DNA from 2 places in the Streptomyces violaceoruber genome. Region 2 is predicted to be linked to the other one. Evidence: riboswitches for the same ligand, from Rfam matches in the RefSeq annotation. Region 2 holds a riboswitch; the other holds the start of a gene.
The links. Region 2 has a riboswitch for cyclic di-AMP ahead of R2E43_RS17875 (M23 family metallopeptidase). Riboswitches for the same ligand answer to the same signal wherever they lie in the genome.
Positions count from the first base shown of each region.

Region 1: it holds a riboswitch for cyclic di-AMP, as region 2 does, so the genes downstream of both, R2E43_RS15525 (transglycosylase SLT domain-containing protein) here and R2E43_RS17875 (M23 family metallopeptidase) in region 2, are expected to answer to the same signal.

Region 1 is NZ_CP137734.1:3,521,325-3,527,150, reverse strand. It holds gene R2E43_RS15540 (M56 family metallopeptidase) at 1-180, opposite strand, end outside; gene fahA (fumarylacetoacetase) at 487-1,752, opposite strand; gene R2E43_RS15530 (HAD family hydrolase) at 2,206-3,015, shown strand; gene R2E43_RS15525 (transglycosylase SLT domain-containing protein) at 3,039-3,530, opposite strand; cyclic di-AMP (ydaO/yuaA leader) riboswitch at 3,535-3,700, opposite strand; gene R2E43_RS15520 (polyprenyl synthetase family protein) at 4,385-5,395, shown strand; gene R2E43_RS15515 (LolA family protein) at 5,654-5,826, shown strand, end outside.
Region 2 is NZ_CP137734.1:4,011,411-4,017,236, forward strand. It holds gene trmB (tRNA (guanosine(46)-N7)-methyltransferase TrmB) at 1-332, shown strand, start outside; gene R2E43_RS17865 (PrsW family intramembrane metalloprotease) at 342-1,715, shown strand; gene R2E43_RS17870 (aldo/keto reductase) at 1,740-2,684, opposite strand; gene R2E43_RS17875 (M23 family metallopeptidase) at 2,823-3,866, opposite strand; cyclic di-AMP (ydaO/yuaA leader) riboswitch at 3,877-4,034, opposite strand; gene R2E43_RS17880 (PP2C family protein-serine/threonine phosphatase) at 4,259-5,494, opposite strand; tRNA gene R2E43_RS17885 (tRNA-Met) at 5,666-5,739, opposite strand; gene R2E43_RS17890 (dihydrofolate reductase family protein) at 5,810-5,826, opposite strand, start outside.

The DNA.
Region 1 (5,826 bases), 490 kb from region 2:
GGTGGCGCCGAGGGTGAGTGCCGTCAGACAGCACAGCAGCACCGTCGCGACCAGGCACTGCCACACCCACAGCCCGACCACGGGATCCCGCTCCGGCCACGCGGAACGGGTCAGCGCGCGGGGCACCGGCACCGCGGCGGTCACGGCGACGACGAACAGCAGGAGCAGGCAGACGGTCATGCCACTGGCTCCGGATCCTGGTCGAAGGATGGGCGGATCTGGCCGTACAGGGGTGGTGCTGGGCCGGGCCGTGTGCGCACACCGCCCGACGCCAGTATGACGGGGCCGGGCGGTGTGAGTCAGGTGTCGGCGGGCACCGGTTCCGGAACCGGGGCGTACGGACCTCGGGCGTATGGACCTCGGGTGTACGGACCGTGGGAGTACGGACGTTGGACGTACACGTACAGGCCCTGGGCGTACAGGCGGGTATACAGGCCCCGCATCCCGTCGGCCGTGGCCGTAGCCGTGGCCGTCGCGCCCGAACCGTCAGACGCCCTGTTCGACCCCCCGGCCGACCACGCGCCCGGTCACCTCTCCCAGCCCCACCCGGACACCGTCCGGGCCCGGGGCCCAGGCCGACAGGGTCACCACGTCGCCGTCCTCCAGGAACGTCCGCTTGCCGTCGGGGAGTTCCAGCGGGTCGCGGCCGTTCCAGGTCAGTTCGAGCAGCGAACCCCGCTCCCGCTCGGTGGGCCCGCTCACCGTGCCCGAGCCGTAGAGGTCGCCGGTGCGCAGCGAGGCTCCGTTGACCGTCATGTGGGCCAACTGCTGGGCGGCCGTCCAGTACATGGTGGAGAACGGCGGCTCGGAGACGACGTGGCCGTTGACGGCGACGGAGATCCGCAGGTCGTAGCCGCCGGGGGCGTCCTGGTCGGTGTCCGTGTCGTCCAGGTAGGGCAGCAGCTCGTGCGTGCGCTCGGGCGGTGCCACCCGGGCCTCCTCCAGCGCGTCCAGCGGGGTGATCCACGCCGACACCGACGTGGTGAAGGACTTGCCGAGGAACGGACCGAGGGGGACGTACTCCCAGGCCTGGACGTCCCGCGCGGACCAGTCGTTGAGCAGGCAGAGCCCGAAGACGTGCTCGCGGAAGTCGCCGAGCGCGACCGGACTGCCCAGTTCGGACGGCACACCCACGACGAAGCCGACCTCCGCCTCGATGTCGAGCCGGACGGACGGACCGAAGACGGGTGCGGCGTCGGCCGGGGCCTTGCGCTGCCCCGACGGGCGCACGACGTCCGTGCCCGAGACGACGACCGTGCCGGAGCGGCCGTGGTAGCCGATCGGGAGGTGCTTCCAGTTCGGGGTGAGGGAGTCGGCGGCGTCGGGGCGGAAGATCTGGCCGACGTTGCGGGCGTGGTTCTCGGAGGCGTAGAAGTCGACGTAGTCGGCGACCTCGAAGGGCAGATGCAGGGTCACCGACGACAGCGGGTGGAAGAACGGCTCCAGGGTCTCGCGGTGGGAGGGCACCGTCACCCACGCCGTCAGCGCGCGCCGCACGTCCGACCACGCCGTGCGCCCGGCCGCCAGCAGCGGGTTGAGGGTGGGCTGCGCGAGGAGGGCCGCGTACGGCGAGCCGAGCGCGTGGGCCGCCGCCCCCGCGTCGAGGACGTGGTCGCCCAGCCGGACGCCCACCGTCCGGTCCGTCCGGTCCGTCCGGTCCGTCCGGTCGAGCGAGCCGGGGATCGAGAACACGCCGTACGGAAGGTTGTGCGGGCCGAAGGGGTCGCCCTCGGGGACATCGAAGGGGGGCATCGGGTGCTGCCTCGCTTTCGTGCTCGCCATGTGCGCCGTGCGCGCCGTGTGTGCCGTTGTGTGACGGCGGTTGTACTGAGTGTGTCAAGTGTGCCGGGGTGCGGTGTATGCCGTTGTGTCACGTGATCGGGGTGCGTCACGTGACGCACGCGGTCGGGCCACACGTTACGGGTGACGTGCCGCTCTTGGGCAGTGCCGCCGAAGGCGGCGGCGGCCGGTCCGGGTTCGGGGGCGGAAGGCACCGCCGCGAGCGCCCGGAGGGCAGGTGGCGTGCCATGCCGCCGCCAACCGGTGCACAGGCCCCGAACCGGCTTTAGCCGATGATGTGTCAGGTTTCGGACATCATCGGGCGTCGTCGTGCAACGCCGTGCGGGTTCGAGCGCACTCGCTACGCCCTCGTTCGGAAGCGGTCACGGGTGAGTCCGACGGGTGCCGTGTCCGTATTCTCTGATCATGGACCGCACCGCATATTCACTCGTCGCCACCGACCTGGACGGCACGCTGCTCCGAGGCGACGACACCGTCTCCGACCGGTCGCTGGCCGCGCTGGCACGGGTAGCCGGGGCGGGTGCGCGCCACCTGGTGGTGACGGGGCGCCCGGCCCCCCGGGTGCGCCCGCTGCTCGACCGGCTCGGCTGCACGGGACTCGCAGTGTGCGGACAGGGTGCGCAGGTCTACGACGCCGGCGCGCACCGGATGCTGTGGTCGGTCACCCTGGACCGGGAGCTGGCCGAGACCGCGCTCGGCAAGATCGAGGCCGAGGTGGGCCAGGTGCACGCGGCCGTGGACCAGGACGGCGTCGACGGACTGACGCTCATCGAGCCGGACTACCTGATGCCCCACCCGACGCTGCCCGCGGTGCGCGTCGAGCGGCGGGCGCAGCTGTGGTCCACGCCGATCAGCAAGGTGCTGCTGCGCCACCCCGAGCTGACCGACGACGAACTGGCGGCGACGGCTCGCGCGGTGGTCGGCTCCCTCGCGACGGTCACCATGTCGGGGCCCGGCACGGTGGAGCTCCAGCCCTGCGGCATCACCAAGGCCACCGGTCTGGCGCTGGCCGCCGAGCACCTGGGTCTGGAGCGGCGGCGGACGATCGCCTTCGGGGACATGCCCAACGACATCCCGATGTTCCAGTGGGCGGCCCACGGTGTGGCCATGGCCGGCGCGCACCCCGAACTCAAGGCGGTGGCCGACGAGGTCACCACGACGAACGAGGACGACGGCGTGGCCGTCGTCCTCGAGCGGATCTTCGGTACCTCTTAGGCGAGGTTCGGGCGGCGTACGGCTCAGTACGCGCTGAAGACGTTGTCCATCGAGCCGTAGCGGTCGGCCGCGTAGTTGCAGGCGGCGGTGATGTTGGCGACCGGGTCGTACGGGTCCCAGGAGGTGCCCTCGACGTGGTAGGCCTGGAAGGTCGGGTCGATCACCTGGAGCAGACCCTTGGACGGGGTGCCGTTGATGGCGTTGATGTCCCAGTTGTTGATGGCGAGCGGGTTGCCGGAGGACTCACGCATGATGTTGCGGTGAATGCCCTCGTAGGTCCCGGGGATGCCGTGCTGGGCCATGATGTCGAGCGACTCGCGGATCCAGCCGTCGAGGTTGTCCGGGTAGGCCGTGGCCGCCGTGGTGGCGGTCGTGGCGGCGGCCGGGGTGGCCGCGGAGGCGGTGGTGGCGCCGATGAGCGGCAGCGCCAGCACCGCGGCACCGGTGCCGGCCACGGCGAGCTTGCGGGCGAGGCGGCTGGTGCGGGCGTGACGGTTCTGACCGTTGGCAGACATGCGGTGTCCCTCTCCTTACGCCTGCGAGGTGAGCTGTCGGGTTCGGGCGGGGAGGTGCCCGGCCGTGCCCTGACGGGTACGGCTTCACCCCGAGCCGCTCCGGTGGTGACCGGTGCGGCGACTTACCTGGGTCCCCCGCTCCTGCCTGCGAGTTTGTTGGATGGATGACTGTGCGACGGGCGGTGGCAGGATTCGGCGTCCACCCGACAGGCCGGGAACGTATGCGAGAGCACATGTCCGGAACAAGTGCAGGAATCACCCAACGTGCCTGTTGACCTTGTTCTGAGGCCTATGAGGCTCTTGATCCTTTGCTGCTGCCAATCCCCAACTGGCTTGCGGGGCAAAGGGAGGGCACAGGTTCCGGTCGGGTTGCCTGCGGGTCGCCCGGAGTGAGCCAACTCACTGGCTTCAACAAGCACGGCAAATGGGGCATTAACCCCAACTGGGCGCCAATGGGCTGCGGGTGGGGACGGCTTCGGGTGTCGGGCGGGGAGGGGTGGGAAGCGGGGAAGGGGAGAGGGCGGCGGAGGGGGAGCGAATAAGGAAGGGGTGGGCGTGTCGATCGGGTGACGTTCTCGAAGTGCGGGCCGTTGGGAGGAGTGATGGGGTCTTTGGTGGCGGCTCCGGCCCGTTCGCCCTCCGGCTCCGGCTCGTCCCCTCTGGCGATATCAATCAAAATCTGCTCATATCACCTGATCAAAAACATACCGTTCATGATCCGATACCGACCAGCCTGTAACGGTGGGCGCTAGCGGTGATCGAAACGTGACCGGATACGCTGACTTGAGTGGTGGCAGCGACCTATCGACAAACCAGGTAATCGCCAGTAGACACCAGCAGACAGGAGACCCCTCGTGACCGTCGTCGGGCCGTTCGGGCTGAGCGTGCGGGACCAGGCTCTGGAAGCCGATGTCCAGGCCGGATTGGTTGCTGTCGAGGAAGGGTTGCTTGAGGCAACCAAAAGCGAGGTGCCGTTCATCACGGAGGCCGCCCAGCACCTGGTGCGGGCCGGCGGGAAACGGTTCCGGCCGCTGCTGGTGATGCTCTCGGCCCAGTTCGGAGACCCCTACGCCCCCGGGATCGTGCCCTCGGCCGTGGTCGTGGAGCTGACCCACCTGGCCACGCTGTACCACGACGACGTGATGGACGAGGCCGCCGTGCGGCGCGGGGTGCCCAGTGCGAACACCCGCTGGGACAACTCGGTCGCGGTCCTCACCGGCGACTTCCTGTTCGCCCGTGCCTCCCAGATCCTCGCCGACCTCGGCCCCGAGGCGGTCCGTGTCCAGGCCCTCGCCTTCGAACGGCTGGTCACCGGTCAGATCCTGGAGACGGCCGGCCCGCAGGACGGCCGCGACCCGGTCGACCACTACCTGGACGTGCTGGGCGGCAAGACGGGCTCCCTGGTGGCGGTCTCCTGCCGGTTCGGCGCGATGATGTCCGGCGCCGACGAGACGGTGGTGGACGTCCTCACCCAGTACGGCGAGCGGCTCGGCGTCGCCTTCCAGCTCGCCGACGACGTCCTGGACATCGCCTCCGACTCCGACGAGTCCGGCAAGACGCCCGGCACGGACCTGCGCGAGGGCATCCCCACCCTGCCCGTGCTGCGGCTGCGCGAGCGGGCGGCCCGGCTGGGGCTCGCCGAGGACCTCGCGCTGTGCGAGCTGCTCGACTCCGACCTGAGCGACGACGCGCGGCACGCCGAGGCGCTGCGCCTGCTGCGCGCCCACCCGGCGCTGGAGCAGGCCCGCCGGGACACCGTCCGGTACGCGGAGGAGGCCCGGGCGGCACTGGCCCCGCTGCGCGAATGCGACGCGAAGGCCGCGCTGGTGGAGCTGTGCGACGCGGTGGTCCACCGGGCCGGCTGACCGCCCTTTGCGGTCCGTCGCCGCCTCCGCGGTCCGCGTCGGCCCCTACGGGCCGGGGGAGTCGGCACCCCTGCGTGTCATCCCGCAGGAGTAGGCGGAGTTGAGCCCGCGGTCTGACGCTTGTGCTCCGGCGATTTGGTCAGATGGACACCACGGAAAAACACCAATCCTCACCGATTCGGGTGAGAATGGCGGCTCACGGGTGAACGAGTGCGAGGTCGCGAGACAGCCGCCGCCGACGACGGAGGTAGGGCACACATGGCACCGATCGATTCCGACGACAACACGACCGCCGGGGCGGGCGAGGAGCTGCGGGCCGGACGGCGCAAGGCCGCGCGGTACGTCGTCCCGGTCGCGGTGATGGGAGTGGCGGCCGCGACGATCGGGCTCGTCCCCGCGCTCGCCGACTCCGGCGACCCCGACCTGCCGAA
Region 2 (5,826 bases):
TGCGCGTCTACTTCCCCGACCCGTGGCCGAAGAAGCGGCACCACAAGCGCCGGCTGATCCAGCCGGAGTTCCTGACCCTGGCCGCGACCCGGCTCGCCCCGGGGGCCGTGGTGCACTGCGCCACCGACTGGGAGCCGTACGCCGAGCAGATGCTCGACGTGCTGACCGCGCACCCCGACTTCGAGAACACCGTGCCCGGCGGCGGATTCGCGCCACGCCCCGAGCACCGGCCGCTGACCCGTTTCGAGGGCCAGGGACTGGACAAGGGACATGTGGTGAACGACCTGCTCTTCCGTCGCGTACAGCACAAGGAGCCGCCCCCCAACGGTTAGGGTCCTGCCGTGGCCACCTGTCCCCCGTATCCGACCCATGTGCACCGGCATACGCACTGGTGGCAGCGGACCTGGGTCCGTTACGGCGCGCTGATCACCCTGCTCGCGCTCTCCGGCCTGGTGATCCTGGCCCTGGTGCGCGAACAGACCGGCACACAGGGGTTCCTGGTGGGGCTGGGCCTGGCGGTGCTGCCGGTGCCGCTGCTCATGGCCGCCTTCCGCTGGCTGGACCGGGTGGACCCCGGCCCCTGGCGGAACCTGCTCTTCTGCTTCGCCTGGGGGGCCTGCGCGGCGGCGCTGATAGCGATCGTCGCCAACAGCTTCGCGACCCGCTGGATAGCCACCGCGACCGCGGACCCGGCGAGCGCGGACACCCTGGGCGCCACGGTCATAGCGCCGGTCGTCGAGGAGTCCGCCAAGGCCGCCGCCGTCCTCCTGGTCTTCCTCTTCCGCAGGCGGGACTTCACCGGCATCGTCGACGGCGTGGTCGTCGCCGGGGTCACCGCGACCGGCTTCGCCTTCACCGAGAACATCCTCTACCTGGGCACCGCCTTCGGCACCGACCAGCTCACCGGCGACAGCGGCATCGCCTCGGTCACCGCGGCGACCTTCTTCGTGCGGGTCGTGATGTCGCCGTTCGCCCACCCGCTGTTCACCGTGCTCACCGGCATCGGCTTCGGTATCGCCGCGCTCTCGACCGGCCGGCACCGCCTGCGCCGGGCGCTGCTCCCGCTGGCCGGGCTGCTGCTCGCGATGGGCATGCACGCCCTGTGGAACGGCTCGGCCGCGTTCGGCGAGTACGGCTTCTTCGCCGTGTACGCGGCGTTCATGGTGCCGTCCTTCGGCCTGCTGACCTGGCTGGTGATCTGGACCCGGCAGCGCGAACTGGGCACCGTGCGGGCCGAGCTGCCCGCGTACGTCATGGCCGGATGGCTCACGCCCGCGGAGCCGTACGCGCTCGGCTCGATGCGGGCCCGCCGCATCGCCCGGCAGTACGCCCGCCGGCACGCCGGGAAGGAAGGGGCGCGGGCGGTGGCCCGGTACCAGGCCTGCGCGACCTCGGTGGCGTTCCTGCGGCAGCGGGGCCGCCGGGGCAGGGCGGGCGCCGACTTCGCCGTACGGGAGCGGGCGCTGCTGGACGTCCTGTGGCACCTGCGGGACCTCGCCCGCCCGGCCCTGGACCACGCGGCCCGCGCCACCGCCCCGCCGCCCGCGCCGGTGCCGCCGTGGGCGTATCCGTACGGCGGGACGCACAGCGCGTACGGCCCCCGTACGGCCCCCTGGCCCTACGCCCCGGAGGCCCCCTACGCCGCACAGGCCCCGCACTACCCGTACGTGCCGCCGTACCACCCGTACGCCCCGCCCGGCCCGCAGCGGCCGTAGGTCCGCGCCGCGACGGCCGCCCGCTCAGGCGGACGCCCGGGTGAGCCTTCCGACCTCGTCGTCCGTCAGGCTCAGCTCGGCCACGCCCAGCAGCGCCGGCAGCTGCTCCACCGTGCGCGCGGAGGCGATCGGCGCCGCCACCGTCGGCCGGGCGGCCAGCCAGGCCAGGGCGACCGTGGCGACGGGAGCCTCGTGGGCCGCGGCGATCTCGTCCAGGGCGGCCAGCACCCGGCGGCCCCGCTCCGTCTCCAGGTGCTTCGCCGCCCCGCCCGCCCGCGGGCTGTCCACCTCCGTGCCGGGCCGGTACTTGCCGGTGAGGAAGCCGGCCGCGAGGGCGTAGTACGGCACGGCGGCGAGACCCGCCTGCTCGGCGAGGTCGCGCAGTTCTCCCTCGTACGTGTCTCGGGAGACCAGGTTGTAGTGCGGCTGGAGGGCGACGTACCGGGCGAGGCCCTCGCGGTCGGAGAACTCCAGGGACGCCGCGAGCCGCTCGGCGGAGATGTTGGAGGCGGCGATGTGCCGCACCTTGCCGGCCTTCACCAGTTCGTCGAGCGCGCCGATGATCTCCTCGACCGGCACTTCGGGCTTGTCGAAGTGGGTGTAGTACAGGTCGATGTGGTCGGTGCCCAGGCGGCGCAGCGAGGCGTCGGCCGCGGCCTTGATGTTCGCGGCGGACAGGCCCGGGTACTCGGGGTGCTGGCTGACCTTGGTGGCGAGGACGACGTCGTCACGGTTGCCGCGGGCCGCGAACCACTGGCCGAGGACGGTCTCGGACTCGCCGCCGCTGTTGCCGTCGACCCAGGCGGAGTAGGAGTCGGCGGTGTCGACGAAGTTGCCGCCGGCCGCCGTGTAGGCGTCCAGGACGGCGAAGGACCGGTCCCGGTCGGCGGTCCAGCCGAAGACGTTGCCGCCGAGGGCGAGGGGGAAGACCTCGAGGTCGGAGGAGCCGAGCTTGCGCAGAGAAGTCATGTAGGGAGTCAACGACCGCGCCGGAGCGGGGGATTCCGGCAGGCGCGCAAAATCCCCGCAAACCGGCAGCCCTGGCGTCGGGGGGTCGCCGTCAGGACCGCCGGGGATCAGCGGGGCGCGCGTCGTGGGCGGGGCGGATCAGGGGGTGAGCCCCTTGCTCTGCAACCAGGCCATCGGGTCGATGCCGGTGCCGCCGGCGGTGTGGACCTCGAGGTGGAGGTGGGCGCCGGTGACGTTGCCGGTGGCGCCGACGCGGCCGATGACGTCACCGGTGGTGACCTTCTGGCCGACGCTGACGTTGATGGAGGACTGGTGCGCGTACCAGAGCTCGGTGCCGTCGTCGAGGGTGAGCACCGTCTTGTAGCCGTACGACCCGTCCCAGCCGGCCGACGTGATGGTGCCGCCGTGCACCGCCTTGAGCAGCGTGCCCGTGGGGGCGGCGAAGTCGAGGCCGGTGTGGTGACCGGAGGACCAGAGGGAGCCGGCCTGGTTGAACGTGGAGGAGATCGTGTACGAGGAGGTCGGCAGCGTGTACTGCTTGGCCAGCTTCGCGAGCCGTTCGGCCTCGGCCTTCTTCGCGGCCTCCTCCGCCGCCTTCTTCTTGGCGGCGGCGGCCTTCTCCTCGGCCTCCTTCTCCGCCTTGGCGGCGGCTTCCGCGGCCTTCTTCTCCGCCGCGGCGGCGGCCTCGGCGGCGGCCTTGGTCTCGACCTGCGCCTGCTGCTGCTCGGCCTGCGCCATGATCCGGGCCCGCAGCGACTCGCCGGCGCCGGTGGTGTCGGGGCCCTCCGCGCTGTCGGCGGCGACCGCCTGGGTGATGCCGCTGAGCGGGGTGGCGGAACCCTCGGGCTCCGGCTCCTCGTCACCGCCGGGCATGAGCGAGCCCACGTTCGGCAGGTCCGGCATGGAGATGGACACCGGGGGCTTGCCGGTCTGCGCGCTGGCCATGCCGCCCGCTCCGACGGCGGCTATGACACCGACGCCGAGGACGGTGGAGCTGCGGGCGAGTCCGCCGCGCTGCTTGGCCACGCGGTGCCGGCCGCGTACGGGGCGGATGGATTCCGCGGTGGGATTCCACTCCTCCCAGGGACCCTCTTCGGCGCGGTAGCCGTCGTAGCCGAAGGTGTCGGTGCCGTGCCCACTGGGCGCGGACGGGGCCTCGGGGGCAGGCCGGTTTGACGCCACGTGGGCGTACTCCTTTCCTTCCTTTCGCCTACCGGGTTAGCTGACGGGTTCGGAGCAGGAAGGTCTCCTACGGGTGCCTGCCGACCGTGTTCCCACGGCGGCATACGCCCGATTCACCCCAATGTGGTGGTTCCCCGGTTCCCTTGCGGGATTCGGCGCGTGCGCACGGAGCCGCCTTCTGTGACGGCTGGGACGACCGCGCTGCGTTATCGAACGTTAATAGACGCGAGGCTCCGATTCCAAGCCGTTCCTCTTGATCATTACCGAATACCGCCGGGACGTACACCTCACGGCCGGTGAAAACCGGGCGAGTTGACCCCGCTCCGGTATTCCCCTTCACGGCACTTTCTTCTGACGGTGTATCAGTTGTTATGCGGAGGGGGGTCGCACTGTCACGGCTCGTCACAATGATCATGGTCGGCGCGTCGGGGACGCCGGACGGCGAGCAGCGCCATGTCGTCCGCCATGCCGCCCCCGGAGTGCCGGCGCACGTCCTCGGCGAGGGTGTCGAGCAGGGTCGCCGGATGCGGGAAGACGCGGCCGGCCAGCCGCGCCTGCGGATCGTAGAACTCGCCCTTCGCGTCCCGGGCTTCGGTCAGTCCGTCGGTGTAGAGCAGCAGCGTGGCGCCGCCGGGGAAGGCGACCTCCTCCGCCCGGTCGGGCCACACGCCCAGTTCGCCCATGCCGAGCGGCAGCGCCGACTCGTGGGCGGGCAGCGGGCCGAGGGTCCCGTCGCCGTGGAGCAGCAGGGGCGGCGGATGGCCGCGGTTGACGATGCGTACGGTGCCGTCGCCGTGCGGGAGTTCGGCGAGGACGGCGGTGGTGAAGCCCTCGAAGGCGTCCAGCCCGTCGCGCCGGGTGCCCTCGCGCGCCAGCGCCCGCTCCAGGCGCTGCGCCACCGCCTCCAGTGTCGCCTCCTGCTCGGCCGCCTCCCTGAAGGCGCCGATCACGACGGCGACGGCGGCCACCGCGCCCATGCCCTTGCCGCGCACGTCCCCGACGATCAGCCGGACGCCGCGGGCGCTGTCCTGCACGGCGTACAGGTCGCCGCCGATGAAGGCGTCGGCCTGCGCGGCCTCGTAGCACACGGCGATCTCGAAGCCGGCGATCCGCTCGGCGGGCTGGGGCAGCACCGCGCGCTGGGCGGCCTCGGCGATCTCCCGGACGGAGACGAGGCGCTCGCTGCTGCGGCGGACCATGCCGTTCACGAGGACGGCGAGCACCGCGACCGTCGCGATGGTGATCAGCTCGGTGAGGGAGTCGACGTAGTGGATGACGCCCTTGCCGAGTTGCAGTCCGATGACCGCGACGACCACGGCGACACCCGTGAGCGCCGTGCCGCGCCGCGAGTAGAGCGGGGCGGCGACCAGGGGCGCGGCCGTGTAGAGGGGCCCGGCGGTGAAGTACCTCGGGGTGAAGATGTCGTACAGGATGGCGACGACGATCAGCAGCACGGGGAGCGCGTGCACGAAGGTCCGCCCGGCCCGCCGGCGGGGCGGTGGTCCGGAGGGCGGCACGGGCGGCGTCTCGTCGCCGAGGCCGAGACCCGGGTCGGGCACGGGGTCGCCGGGGAGCCGGCCACCGGCCCTGGCGGCCGCTCCCTCGTCGTCCACGTCACCTGGCCGCACCACTCGTCTCCCGCCGCCCCGTACGTCCGCGCCGCTTGCCGTCCCGCACTCCAGGGTTCCGGGGGCGGGGACGGGCGGCGAGCGGTGAGGGGCCGACCGGATGACACGCGGCACCTGCCGGAAACGCACCGAGGGCCGGAACCCTTTCGGATTCCGGCCCTCGGCCTTCAGTAGCGGGGACAGGATTTGAACCTGCGACCTCTGGGTTATGAGCCCAGCGAGCTACCGAGCTGCTCCACCCCGCGCCGTTGTGTTCACCACTGTACGTCATCCCGGGGGTGGAATGCACATCGGTATCTCCTCGCCCCGCTCTCCCTACCCCTCCAGGTGGC